DNA from 3 places in the Aeromonas jandaei genome. Region 3 is predicted to be linked to each of the others. Evidence: predicted binding sites of a transcription regulator. Region 3 holds the regulator's gene; each other region holds the start of a gene.
What was found. The regulator LexA, encoded in region 3, represses DNA repair genes until DNA is damaged. The targets are predictions, from matches to a motif close to ANCTGTNTNNNNANACAGNT.

Region 1 (4,460 bases), 1.0 Mb from region 3:
CCAGCGCGTGTTCTGCTGTCTGGCGGCTGCTCTGGCTGATGGCTTCCACCCGATTGACCGAGGTATGGACATGCTCGCTGATGTGCTGATTGTTGTGCATCGTCGAGCTGATCATCTTCTGCAGCTTCTCGATAAAGCGATCCACGCTATTGGCGAGCGATCCGATCTCATCATCCCGTTTCAGGTTGATGCGCACGTTGAGATCGCCATCGCCTGCGGCTATATCCTCCATGCGTTTATTTACCTGGAGCAGTGGGGTTACAAGCTTGCGGGTCAGCCAGAAGCCACACAGGGTGACGATGACGAGGCTGAATACAAGGCCAGCCAGGATCAGAGTGTTGGTCTGGCCGATGATGCCATTGAGCTGGATAATCTGATCTTCCACGGTTGCATCGCCTTTTGCCTCGACATCGACCAGCTGTTGCGCTAGTTGATCTGCGCTTTGCTCATAGGTCGCCTGTTGTGTCTGATAACTGGCGAGGGCCGCTAGCCAGCTGCCCAGCAACTGTTTGTGGCGGGCCTGCAGCTCGCGGTATTGGCTCGACAGCGTATGGCCGCCGAATTCTCCGCTGCCCTGTGCATCGAACATGCCAGTGGCCAGCATCCGGCTGGCGGCACTCTCATAAAATGTGATTGCCTCTTCCAGCTCCTTTTTGATGGCATCCGAGATGCCGAGTCTACGCATCTTTTCCATGGCGTAGAGTTGACGCAAGAAGCCGATATTGGCCTCCATACCGCCATCGGCAGCCTCCCATCGCGTTTCCAGACCGCCATTCCAGCTAATGGGTTGATCAGGCGATTGCGTCAGGCCTTCCACGGCCCCATCACCGATGACCTCCATCTGTTCCGAGAGGCGAGCCAGTCGATCGGCATTATCGCGCAAGGATTGATCCACATCGGTATAGCTGCGATAGAGCGCCAACAAGGCATCTTGCTGCTGTCGATAGTCCTGCTGCTGCTGCTGCATGATCTTGACTGCGGAAGGGTCGATGAGTTGCCCGTTGGCCACCCGCGTCAGTGCATCATCGGTTGCCGCCTTGGCTGAATTCAGTTTGCCATTATCGAGCGGGATCCCGTTGAGCATCTTCTGTATTTGCAGTTGCTGGTGGCCCAGTTCGATGGAGCCTTCCATGGCGCCATCTGCAGTTTGCCAGGCTGCCCCCAATACATAGGAGAGCAGATTGGCCAGTCGCTGGCTGCCGTACCAGCCGACGATCCCCATGCCCAGCGTGCAGCCAAGCAATATGGTGAGGCCCAGATTTGAGGTCGTAACAATCTTCATGTGATGGCCTTCCTTGGTGTATAGCACTATCAGGTGCCGAATAAGTCTAATCAGACAACGCCATGTTTGCCAAAGATGCGGAGTCGGCTACCGGTTATCCCGTGCCTGAAAAAGCACAGGATCAAGCATGGTGGATCTTGCATAAAATGCTTCTCCGATGAGCGGCCACCGATAGGGCAATGCTGGATACTTATCCAGTTATTCTTTATGCTATGAGCCAATTTGCGAATTGCTGTACTGGTGAGGAGAGAGCCGTGATTGGTCGCTTGAGAGGCATTGTCATTGAGAAGCAGCCCCCCGAGGTTTTGCTGGAAGTGGGTGGCGTTGGCTACGAGGTGCAGATGCCAATGAGCTGTTTCTATGATTTGCCGGAAATCGGCAAGGAGGCGACCATCCACACCCATTTTGTGGTGCGTGAGGATGCCCAGCTGCTCTATGGTTTCAACCACAAGCAGGAGCGGGCCCTGTTCCGCGAGCTGATCAAGACCAACGGGGTCGGCCCCAAGCTGGCGCTGGCGATTCTCTCCGGTATGACGGCCAGTCAGTTTGTCATCTGTGTCGAGCGTGAAGAGATAAGCTCACTGGTCAAGCTGCCAGGGGTAGGCAAGAAGACGGCTGAACGGCTGGTGGTGGAGATGAAGGATCGTCTCAAGGGATGGGTCAGTCATGATCTCTTCTCCCCGGCAGCGGTCACCTTGCCATCTCGCGAGCCGGAACTGCGGGCTCCGGATGCCGCGGAAGAGGCGGCCAGCGCCCTGGTGGCGCTCGGTTACAAGCCGCAACAGGCGAGCCAGATCGTCAGCAAGATCGCCAAAGATGGCATGTCGGTGGAAGATATCATCCGCGAATCCCTGCGTAGTCTGGTGTGAGGTAGCAGATGATTGAAGCAGATCGTCTCATTTCGTCCAGTGCCGCCCGTGAGGACGACATAATCGACCGTGCCATCCGCCCCAAAAAACTGGCGGACTATACCGGTCAGGATGCCGTTTGCGAGCAGATGGAGATCTTTATCGAGGCGGCGCGGCAGCGGGGGGAGGCGCTCGATCACCTGCTGATCTTCGGCCCGCCGGGTCTGGGCAAGACCACCCTCGCCAACATCGTCGCCAACGAGATGGGGGTCAACATCAAGACCACCTCTGGCCCCGTGTTGGAGAAAGCGGGTGATCTGGCTGCATTGCTCACCAACCTCGAACCACACGATGTGCTCTTTATCGACGAGATCCACCGCCTCAGCCCGGTGGTGGAAGAGGTGCTCTATCCGGCGATGGAGGATTACCAGCTCGATATCATGATCGGGGAGGGGCCGGCGGCCCGCTCCATCAAGCTCGATCTGCCCCCCTTTACCCTGATCGGTGCTACCACCCGGGCCGGCTCTCTCACCAGCCCGCTGCGGGATCGCTTCGGCATCGTGCAACGCCTCGAGTTCTACAACGTCAAGGATCTCACCGATATCGTCTCCCGCAGTGCTCGCTGTCTGGGGCTCGACATGACAGAAGATGGTGCCATTGAGGTCGCTCGTCGCTCTCGCGGCACGCCGCGGATTGCTAACCGCTTGTTAAGACGGGTGCGCGACTTTGCCCAGGTCAAATCCGATGGCCGGATCGATGGCCCCATCGCTGCGCGGGCGATGGACATGCTGGACGTCGATAATGAGGGGTTTGATTTTATGGACCGCAAGTTATTGTTGGCTGTCATAGACAAGTTTATGGGGGGGCCGGTGGGTCTCGATAACCTGGCGGCGGCTATCGGTGAAGAGAAAGATACCATTGAGGATGTACTGGAGCCCTATCTGATCCAGCAGGGCTATCTGCAACGTACCCCAAGAGGGCGGATAGCGACTACGCGGGCATATGCTCATTTTGGCCTTCAGCGGCCTGATGAGAAGTAAGAAAACAGCTGTTTGAGTAAAAAACCGCCACATAAGGCGGTTTTTTGTTATCCGGGCAAAAAAAAGCCCACGGCGGATGCGGTGGGCAAAGACAATTCAGGATGGATGTTCACAGACAGTGAGTGCGTCTGGACACAGACCGGAAAATAAACAGGTGAGCCGTCGCGAGCTCTCAGAGTCGGTTCAGTTGATAGAGCTGAACAAAGGAAAGCTTGTAGTAACGGATGGTTTTAGCAACAAACTTTTTCATCTTCGATTCCAATAGTCAGGTTCAAAATGATGGTCGAATACGTACCGTGAACCCCGATTAACCGGCCTGTATCCAAGGGTATGCCCTCACTGCGAGGCGCATTGTAGGAGTTCGAATCGGCGTGGGCAAACAAGAAAAATTGCACCGTTCAGATTAGTTTATCTAATTTATTTTTTGATTGGTTTGGCTCGCATGAGTATGCATTTTTAGCAGTATTAAATTGTGTTTTTCAGAGCCGGAGTCAGTTGCGAATAACATAAGAAAAAGAGGCTTGGCTCCATTTTTAAAATTAAATGAAGGCATTGTCGGTTAAATAATTAAATTGATTTAAATCAATAAATTACTGTTTTTGTTATTCTGTGATCTGACTCATGTCATCAGACGTTAAATAGTTTAAAAATGCCTTTTGCAGCCATCTTTGGCGGGTGCTTTTACATTGATTTCAATCAAATAAAGGTGATATAAAACCACAGTCATCATGGGCGAGAATAAATTCCAGCTGGTTGTTTTATAAATGTTAAACATTAGCTTTCTTTGTTCTCAGTTATTGCCTTGTTGTTAATGCTGGTTGTTAGTAATGGGGTTTTGTTGTGAGTGCTCATGGCGGGACCCATTTGATGGCCATCAACGGAAGCTTTGTGCTTAAAACTTAAAATAGCCGTGCCAATAATCGGTGAGGAAACATCATGATTGCTGAGCATGTGGTCGACCTATCGCGGTTCCAGTTCGCTGCGACGGCCCTTTATCACTTCTTGTTTGTCCCCCTGACGCTGGGAATGACCTTCATTCTCGCGATCATGGAATCTGTCTATGTTATGACCAACAACCCCATCTACAAGGACATGACCAAGTTCTGGGGTAAGTTGTTCGCCATTAACTTCGCCCTCGGGGTAACGACCGGTTTGACCATGGAGTTCCAGTTCGGAACCAACTGGGCTTACTACTCCCACTATGTTGGCGACATCTTCGGGGCCCCACTGGCTATCGAAGGTCTGATGGCTTTCTTCCTTGAATCTACTTTCGTCGGCATGTTCTTCTTC
Region 2 (4,460 bases), 720 kb from region 3:
AGCTGCTGGGCCGATGCAAGCACCACGGCTCGGGGCAATTCGATATAGATGCCCCACTTGCGATCGGTACCACGCATGGTCACGGGGACAAAAGTTTGCAGTATGGAGCCGTCGCTGCTCCAGCGGCTCAGCTCCTGTCCTTGGTTGAGCCACCCTTTCAGGTCAGCAGCCAGCCCCTGATACTTCTGCTCCAGTGCTCGCCCCAGCGTGACATCGAATTGATCAGCACCTGCCACACGCCCTTCATGGCTGACCAGCAAGATCCTGCCTTTGCCGTCATAGAGCTCCTTGTCCATGGTGGAAACCAGATTCTGCAATGCAGTCAAAGAGATATCGACGCCAACCATCCCCAGCAAGTTGCCGTTATCCAGCAAAGGGGTGCTCACCGATGTGATCAGAACCTTTTTATCGCCGACGTCATCCAGATATGGTTCAAGCAGGCAGAGCGCCTTGGTGCGGATGCTGCAACGATACCACTCGTTTTCAACGCCGCCAGATGCGGTCGGCGTTTCGTCAGCCAGCACATCCTCGTTTTGCACTTCAGGTACCAGCTTGCCGTTGTCATAGGCCCAATAGGTTGAAAAACGCCCTTTATCATTGGAGCCAATCTCGCTGGAGCCCTGATAGTTGCTGTCCTCTCCGTCCAGCTGATCGGGTTCAAACACAGCGTAAACGCCGAGCAGATTGGTGGAAGAGGCTGCGGCATCGTGCAGCTGCTGGTTGATAGCGCCACGTAGCGCCTCGGAGTGAACAAAGTTGTCGGCCGCATTCTTGCGCTGGAACAGCACATTTTCAGCAAGCAGAGTCGCCCGGAAATAGGCCTCGTCCAGATAACTGGTCACCTTGGCAGCCTGCTCAGCACCCATCGCTTTCATCCAGTTTTCTGCCGATTGCTGAGCCTCGTGCATTGTTGCTTGTCGCACTTGCGCCTGCATCTTGTTGGCATTGTAAAGAGATGAAGCAACCAGAGCGGCTGCGGTAACCAACAAACAACAACCGGCAATCAGGGTGATCCGACCCTGGACAGAAAGAGCACTCATGCCAATATTCCTAACGTCATAGCGATATGGATAGTTTATCGACTTTATAAACAAAAACTTAACTATCTCAGAGCAAATCCAGCGATAGTTGGTTAACTTCTCCCTCTTTCGGCAAACCCACCACCAACCCCAGCAGACGTACCGATCGCCCTTGCGCCCGCAGCAACCCCTCTTTCAATAAGGGTATGAACAACTCGGCCTGATATCCTCCCTGACTGCGATAAACAGTTGTCTGGTGAAAATCAGCAAATTTGAGCTTGATCCCCTGCCCCATAAGCTGTTCTGCCGGGCAGACCTGCTGGAAGCGGCGCTCCAGCTCGGGTAACAGTCGATTTAGCACCTCCATGCAGGCCAATTCATCACAGAGATCGCTTGCCAGTGTGGTTTCCACGCCAACCGTCTTGCGAACCCGCTGTGCCTGCACCGGCTCTTCATCCAGACCCCAGATGCGGCTCGTCAGCATCTCGCCCAGCTTGCCGAACCGGCTTTGCAACTCCTCAGGCGCCAGTGCCCGGGCATCCTCGCAAGTGAACAGCCCTTGCGCCTCCAGCCGCTCTGCCGTCTTGCGCCCGACGCCGGGCAACTTGCCAAGAGGAAGCAGGCAGGTAAACGCCTCCACCTCGTCAGGGCGGATAATGAACAGACCATCCGGTTTGCGCTGCTCCGAGGCGAGCTTGGCCAGAAACTTGTTTGGCGCTACGCCAGCCGAAGCGGTCAGTCCCAGTTCGGTGACGATGGCATGACGGATCTCCCGGGCCATCAGGGTTGCACTGCCACCACAACAGCCACTGTGAGTGACATCGAGATAAGCCTCATCCAGCGACAAGGGCTCTACCTGATCGGTATAGCGATGAAAAATGGCTCTTAGCTGGCGGGAAATATCCTTGTAGAGCGCCATCCTTCCCGGCAACAGCACCAGCGGCGGACAGAGCTTTTTCGCCAGCGCAGTGGGCATCGCCGAGCGCACACCAAAGCGGCGGGCAACATAATTGCAGGTCGAAATGACGCCACGCCGCTCGGACGCCCCCCCTATCGCCAGCGGTACTTCCCGCAATGCGGGGTTATCCCGCATCTCCACCGCGGCAAAAAAGCAGTCCATGTCGATATGGATGATTTTGCGCATACCACTGTATAAATAAACAGACATCGCATCATATTACTGCAAGCCAGGGAGGAGCTCTATCTCAATCAATGGCTGCTATCCTGTTAGACTCCAAAGAGACCTCATCAATCACTGCAACAAGGAGTGTTGGCAATGAAATACCTCTGGTTGGGACTCTGTCTGCTGCCGCTCGCCGGGATCGGCAAAAACAATCCGACCGCCGAGTGCCGTTGGCTCTACGATCGCATCGCGGCACTGGAACAAGCCATCAAGAAGGGGGACAAGCTGGGCACGCAGGAAGAACTCTCCCGCTGGCGCACCGAATTCAACAAGAAACAGTGCAAAGAGTACGACTACTGACCCGGGTTATCGTCCGGGCATAGAAAAACGGGCCCCTGCCGATATGGCAGGGGCCCGTTTTTAGGCAAGATGAAAGCCCAGATAAAGGCTCATGAAGCAGATAACCCTTCGCTAAGGCAACACCATAGGCGCTGCAACCGCCGCAGCCAGCTCATCACTACGCAGCACCCGCACCAGTTCGAGGGCAAACTCGATGGCGCTGCCCGGCCCCTGGCTGGTGATCAGGCGATGCATCTCATCCCTTACGACCCGAGCGGTGGAGAGCTGCGTTGCTGGCAACCGAGCCTGAAAAGCGGGGTGACAAGTCACGCAAGCCTTATCCAGCAAGCCGTGGTGGTGCAGCACAACGGCAGGAGCTGCGCAGATGGCAGCTCGCCAGCGACCAGCACTTGCCTGCGCACTGAGCAGCTCGATGGCAAGCGGGGTATCGCGGATCACTTCGCTGCCAGGCAGGCCACCCGGCACAACGATAGCCTCGAAATCACGAGGCGCCAGCTCATCGATATGGCAGTCGGCCACCAGCTGAACCCCGCGCGATGCTTTGATCTGGCGCTTGCCAAGCGGGCAACAGGAGGCCAACACCACCTCCAGCTGGGCACGCACCAAGGTATCGACAATCGCCACCGTCTCGATCTCTTCCGATCCGGGCGCAACCAGAACCAGTACGCTCATCTTTGCCTCCTTGCTGTTGACCTCGTCAAACTCAGGCTGTCTGACTCTTCTCTTTGACCGCCTGATAGAGTCCCTGATTGACCGGGACCGCGATGCCATGCTCGGCCGCTTTGGCCAGGAGGAATCCGGTGATCGCTTCGATCTCGGTCTCTCGACCAAGCTCCATATCCTGACACATGGAGGAGTAGTTGTCGGCGGTCAGCTCGACCACAGTCATCACCCGGCGCAGCAACTCTTCAGCGGTCGTGGCAATGCCTTGTGCGCTCATCACATCGGCCACCTCGACACAGACCTGCTGCAGTGCATCAGCAAAGCGGGGGCCTGCCAGCTCGCCATTTTTCAGCTTGTGCAACGCAGTCAGCGGGTTGATGGCGCAGTTGATGGCCAGCTTTTGCCACTGACGCTGCAAAATCTGCTCATCCCAACCGGCCTGACCGAGCGCCAGTGCCAGTTCGTCAGCCAGAGCAGCATGAGCCCTGGCGGCCTCATTGACCGGCCCGAGCCAGGTTTCGCCCTTGCCGGTGTGGCGAAACACGAAATGGCCCAGCTGCATGGCACCATGGCTGGTCACCCCGGCAATAACCGGATTGTGGGGGAACATGGCAACAACCTGTTCGGCAATCCCCATGCCGTTGTGCAGCAATATGATGGGCACTTCGGCATCCAGCTTGCCAACCAGCGGCGCCAGTGCGGCCACCACCTGACTGGCTTTGGTCATCACCAGCAGGCGCTTGATCTTGCCCGGTTTGCTGGCGAAACCACGTTCGATATTGAGCAGCTGAACGTGCCCTTCCAGCGAGGTGAAATCAAACCCCGGATGCAGGGTGGATTGATGATGCTCGCGCAACAACACTCGTGTTGACTGACCGCTTTGGGTCAACAGGGAGGCAAAAACGCCGCCGAGAGCACCGCAACCCAATATGGACCATTGAGTGGTGGCAGGCTGTCGGGAATTCTTTAATCCGCTTGGCATGGTGTGACTCTGTCAGGGTAAGGGTTGCAATCCTCTCAACCTGTTACCGGGGATAAGTGAAGCTGTCGCTGGCGGACACTAACGGGTCCACCCATCCTGTGCGCACAGGATTCTAGCAGAGCAGCCCCATCAAAATCAGCAAATTTGCCTTATTTCTGGTAGATTTGGCCCCCGATAACGCAACATGAGGAGCCCGGCTATGCCGTCATTCGATATTGTCTCTGAAGTCAAAATGAACGAGGTGTTGAACGCCGTAGACAACGCCAATCGTGAACTGGCCACCCGTTTCGATTTTCGTGGGGTAGAAGCCAGC
Region 3 (4,460 bases):
AAACAGCAGCAGAAGCAGAGCCAGCCCGAGGGCAACGGCCAGCCCCAACCCGCGCAGCAGGGTATCGAGCTGGGCCCGCCCGTCAGCAGCACCGTGCGCCTGCGCCGTCAGTCCGGTGGTCGACATCCTCAGGAAGCCGAGCAGCCAGAAGATGAGATTGATGAGGGTCGCCCCGACCGAGACGCCCCCGAGAAACCAGGCCTGCCCGAGATGACCGATCACCCAGGTATCCACCAGCCCCAGCAGGGGGGTGGTGATATTGGAGAAGACCATCGGCAGGGCGAGGGCAAAGACGGCGCGGTGGCGAGAGGGATCTCGCCACCAGTGGGCAACAGAGTGCGTCACTCTCAGTGACCTGTCAGCTTCAGGATGCGGGAGAAGTCGGAGAGCATGCTATCCATCTGCACCAGCGGTACCTGGCCGCGCTCCACCTTGGGCCGGAATACCCCCTGCAACTTGCCCTTGGGGTTGATGAGGACGATGGAGGCGGAGTGATCGATCAGGTAATCCTTCTCCCCCTCCTTGGCGATGGAGTAGACCAGCCCCAGATTGCGCACAAACGGGAACAGCTTGTCGTGTGGCGCCGTCGCCGCCTTGAACTCGGGGTTGAAGAAGGCGGTATAGGTTTTGAGACGGGCAGGATCATCGCGCTGGGGATCCGCCGAAACAAAGACCACCTGAGTGGTCGGTGCCAGCTTCTTCAACTGATCGTAGACGGAGCGGATATCCGCCAGCGTGGTGGGGCAGATATCGGGACAATAGGTGTAACCGACGAAGAGAAAGGTCCAGTGTCCCAGCAAGTTGGCCGGGGTGAATGGCTTGTTGTCGGCATCGATCAGCTGGAAGTTGTTGATGTCCCGCCCGACCGGATAGTAGTCAGCATGCTCCGGTCGTTTTGGCTGGGTGAGATAGAAGGCAAGGATCAGGCAGCCTGTCAGCAGCAGAAACAACAGAGGATAGCGAAGCTTCATCATAACAAGAGACCCTTTCGGTTCAGTACACACAGCATCGATAGCCAGACAGGTGGGGGATTGTACCCCAGCAGGGCATGAACTGGAGACTCCTTGTACACGGCTCTGTCAGGAACAGACCGTTTGGTTCAATTAAGCAGCAACCACAAAAACAAAAACCGGCTCTTTAAGCGAGCCGGTTTTGTGGGTCTCTGCCGCCATCCATCCCCTTCACGGGCGGTTAATGCGCCTCTGCTGCAGCATTTTGCCGAGCGCTCTGGCACTGATGGGGATCACGGGCGCCAACCAGTTTTCCTGCGACTTGGCAACACCATGGCTCCGCTTGAATAGCAGCACCAACTGTACCACCTTCTCTTTCGGGCAACCCAGCCAGAGCGTCCAGTGCGAGCCCTTGTGGTGCAGCCAGAGCCCGTAAAACCAGGTCAACCGGCTGCCTCTGAAAAAACGGGTGATGGAGGATACCGGTGCCAGTTCCCTCACCCCTGTATCCCATGGAGATCTCGATGCCATAACCAGTCCTCCCTGACCGACAAGTTATGCTGTTTCGCCTGCCCGACTCTGCCGGCAGCACGGCGACTTGCCATACCACGAGTGACGCCCCATGGCAGGGGTGCCCCCTCTCCCTTCATATCCCGTGAAGGTGCATTGCCCACGCTTGTTCTGAATTTGCCCCTATTACCCGCCACAGGCCGGCAACGCATGGCAAGAAGTCTCTTTATTGGCGAGACCCTGATTTGAGCATATATCCGAAATGAATGATTGGCAGCCACTCCCTTCGTCGAACGCCTATCGAGTCTCGCAGCAATGGGCTAGCGGCCAGGCCAACAGGAAAGGCGCAAAACAAAACGGCCTCCCGCAGGAGGCCGTCTCATAGCAAAGGGGAAATTACATCCAGTCGGCGTTGCGGATCACGCCGACGGCCAGACCTTCGATAGTGAGGTGCTGGCTGGAGAGATCCACCTCGATGGGGGAGAGCTCTTCGTTTTCCGGCAGCAGCCACACCTGGCTACCCTTGCGCTGGAAGCGCTTGACGGTGACATCCTCATCGAGACGAGCCACCACCACCTGACCATTGCGCACCTCCTGAGTCTTGTGCACAGCCAGCAGGTCGCCATCCAGAATGCCGATGTTCTTCATGCTCATCCCCTGCACCCGCAGCAGAAAATCTGCCCGCGGATGGAACAGGGCAGGATCCACCTGATAGTGGCTCTCGATATGCTCCTGCGCCAGGATAGGTTCGCCGGCAGCCACCTTGCCAATCAGGGGCAGGCCGCTCTCTTCCAGCACCTCTTCCTCCTCTTCAAGCAGCAGGCGGATGCCGCGGGACGTGCCCGGCATGATCTCGATGACCCCTTTTTTGGCCAGGGCCTTCAGATGTTCTTCGGCCGCATTGGCCGACTTGAAACCAAGCTTCTGGGCAATCTCGGCGCGAGTCGGCGGCATGCCGGTTTCGCTCATATTCGCCTTGATCAACTCCAGCACTTCGGCCTGGCGGGGAGTAAGGGGTTTCATAGAATGGGCACCTGTCTTTTTATACAGCACACTGGCAGTATATACAGTGCAGTGACCAAGGCAAGGCAGAGCTGACATTTGTCGCGACAAACCGCTCATTTATCGCTGTTTTGATCCTGCGCAGCTGACTCATCGTACCTCTCGGCGACAAGGGGCCGCCGATTTGCTATGCTCACGCCGCATTTTTTTGGAGAGCAGACACACATGTCCCTAGGACAGAAGATTTCCAGAGCCATCTTGCAATGGCCGGTCAGCGGCTTGGTCAATCACAAGAGCCTGCCGGAAAATCCCATCACAGAACTCAATCTGGATCCGGCCAGACCCATCGTCTACGCCCTGAAGACCAGTTCGATCACTGACCTGATGACCCTGCAGCAATGCTGTGAGGATCTCGGTCTGCCCGGCCCCTTCACGCCGCTGGAGCTTAACAGCCAGCTGCTGCCGCGCTATGTCTGTCTGGATCGTCCGCCTCCCCTGTTTGGCAAACGCAGCAAACCTCTCCCCTTCCTGCAGGAGTTCCACCAGCTGCTGGATCTGCACAAGCAGGATCCCGAGCTGGATATCCAGGTGGTGCCCGTCACCCTGTTCTGGGGCCGCGCCCCGGGTCGGGAAGGCGAAGAGGCATCCGGCTGGAACATCATCAGCAGTCTGGCGCCGAACCGGCTGAAGAAGGCGCTCATCGTGATCCTCAAGGGTCGCGAGAATCTGGTGCGCTTCTCGCCGCCGCTCTCCCTGCGCTATATGGCCGACAAGCACGGCACTGACGAAGGGATCGCCCACAAACTGGCGCGGGTGGCTCGCACCCACTTCAGCCGCCAGCAACTCGCAGCCACCGGCCCGAAACTGCCGAACCGCCACCTGCTGTTCAAACAGCTGCTCGACTCCGAAGTGATCCAGCAGGCGATTGAAGAGGAGGCCCAGCGCGAAGGGATCAGCCTCGAGAAAGCCAAGAAGCGGGCTCACGGCTATATGGACGAGATCGCCTCCGACTTCTCCTACCGGCTGATCCGCCTTGGCGAGAGTTTCCTCGGCTGGCTGTGGAACAAGCTCTACCGCGGGCTCTCCGTCAACGGCGCCGAGAAGGTACGCCAGCTGGCACAGGAGGGGCACGAGATCGTCTACGTCCCCTGCCACCGCAGCCACATGGACTACCTGCTGCTCTCCTACGTTATCTATCACCAGGGGATGGTGCCGCCCCATATCGCGGCGGGTATCAACCTCAACTTCTGGCCGGCGGGCCCGATTTTCCGCCACGGCGGCGCCTTCTTCATCCGCCGTACCTTCAAGGGCAATCCGCTCTACAGCACGGTATTTCGTGAATACCTCAACCTGCTGTTCGCCAAGGGTTACTCGGTGGAGTTCTTCACCGAGGGTGGCCGCTCCCGTACCGGTCGCCTGCTGCCGCCCAAAACCGGCATGCTGGCGATGACCCTGCAGGCGATGATGCGCGGGCTGGACAGACCGGTCACTCTGGTGCCCGTCTATCTCGGTTACGAGCACGTGATGGAGGTGAACACCTACCACAACGAGCTCAAGGGCAGCCGCAAGGAGAAAGAGAGCTTCCTGCAGGTGCTCGGCATCCTGCGCAAGCTGCGCAACTATGGCCGTGGCTTCGTCAACTTCGGCGAACCGCTGACCCTCAACAGCTACCTGAGCGAGCATATTCCCGACTGGAAACAGCACATTGGAGAAGAGGAGCGTCCGGAGTGGATGGCGGGCACCGTCAACGAACTGGCCGAGCTGCTGATGACTCGCATCAACGGGGCTGCCGCGGTCAATGGCCTGACCCTGAGCGCACTGGCACTGCTGGCCGCCGAGCGTCACGCCCTGACCCGCGACGAACTGCAGGCCCAGCTCAACACCTATCTGGATCTGCTCAAGCAGGTGCCCTACAGCCCGCACAGCACCATGCCGGCCGAAGATGCCGCCACCCTGCTGGATCAGGCGATGGAGCTCAACAAGTTCGAGGTGAGTGAG

Region 1: a site for LexA is predicted at 1,463-1,482, ahead of ruvA (Holliday junction branch migration protein RuvA). Genes of this name have one in related genera too.
Region 2: a site for LexA is predicted at 2,166-2,185, ahead of dinB (DNA polymerase IV). Genes of this name have one in related genera too.

What each region holds. Positions count from the first base shown of each region.
Region 1 covers NZ_CP149571.1:154,560-159,019, reverse strand. Annotated here, with positions in the region: gene WE862_RS00805 (methyl-accepting chemotaxis protein) at 1-1,282, opposite strand, end outside; gene ruvA (Holliday junction branch migration protein RuvA) at 1,537-2,151, shown strand; gene ruvB (Holliday junction branch migration DNA helicase RuvB) at 2,160-3,170, shown strand; partial or broken gene WE862_RS00790 (cytochrome ubiquinol oxidase subunit I) at 4,107-4,460, shown strand, end outside.
Region 2 covers NZ_CP149571.1:1,891,805-1,896,264, reverse strand. Annotated here, with positions in the region: gene WE862_RS09295 (methyl-accepting chemotaxis protein) at 1-1,040, opposite strand, end outside; gene dinB (DNA polymerase IV) at 1,108-2,163, opposite strand; gene WE862_RS09285 (hypothetical protein) at 2,296-2,502, shown strand; gene WE862_RS09280 (DJ-1 family glyoxalase III) at 2,614-3,174, opposite strand; gene WE862_RS09275 (ketopantoate reductase family protein) at 3,206-4,147, opposite strand; gene WE862_RS09270 (YajQ family cyclic di-GMP-binding protein) at 4,347-4,460, shown strand, end outside.
Region 3 covers NZ_CP149571.1:1,173,316-1,177,775, reverse strand. Annotated here, with positions in the region: gene dinF (MATE family efflux transporter DinF) at 1-345, opposite strand, end outside; gene WE862_RS05730 (SCO family protein) at 348-974, opposite strand; gene WE862_RS05725 (hypothetical protein) at 1,182-1,397, opposite strand; gene lexA (transcriptional repressor LexA) at 1,857-2,483, opposite strand; gene plsB (glycerol-3-phosphate 1-O-acyltransferase PlsB) at 2,688-4,460, shown strand, end outside.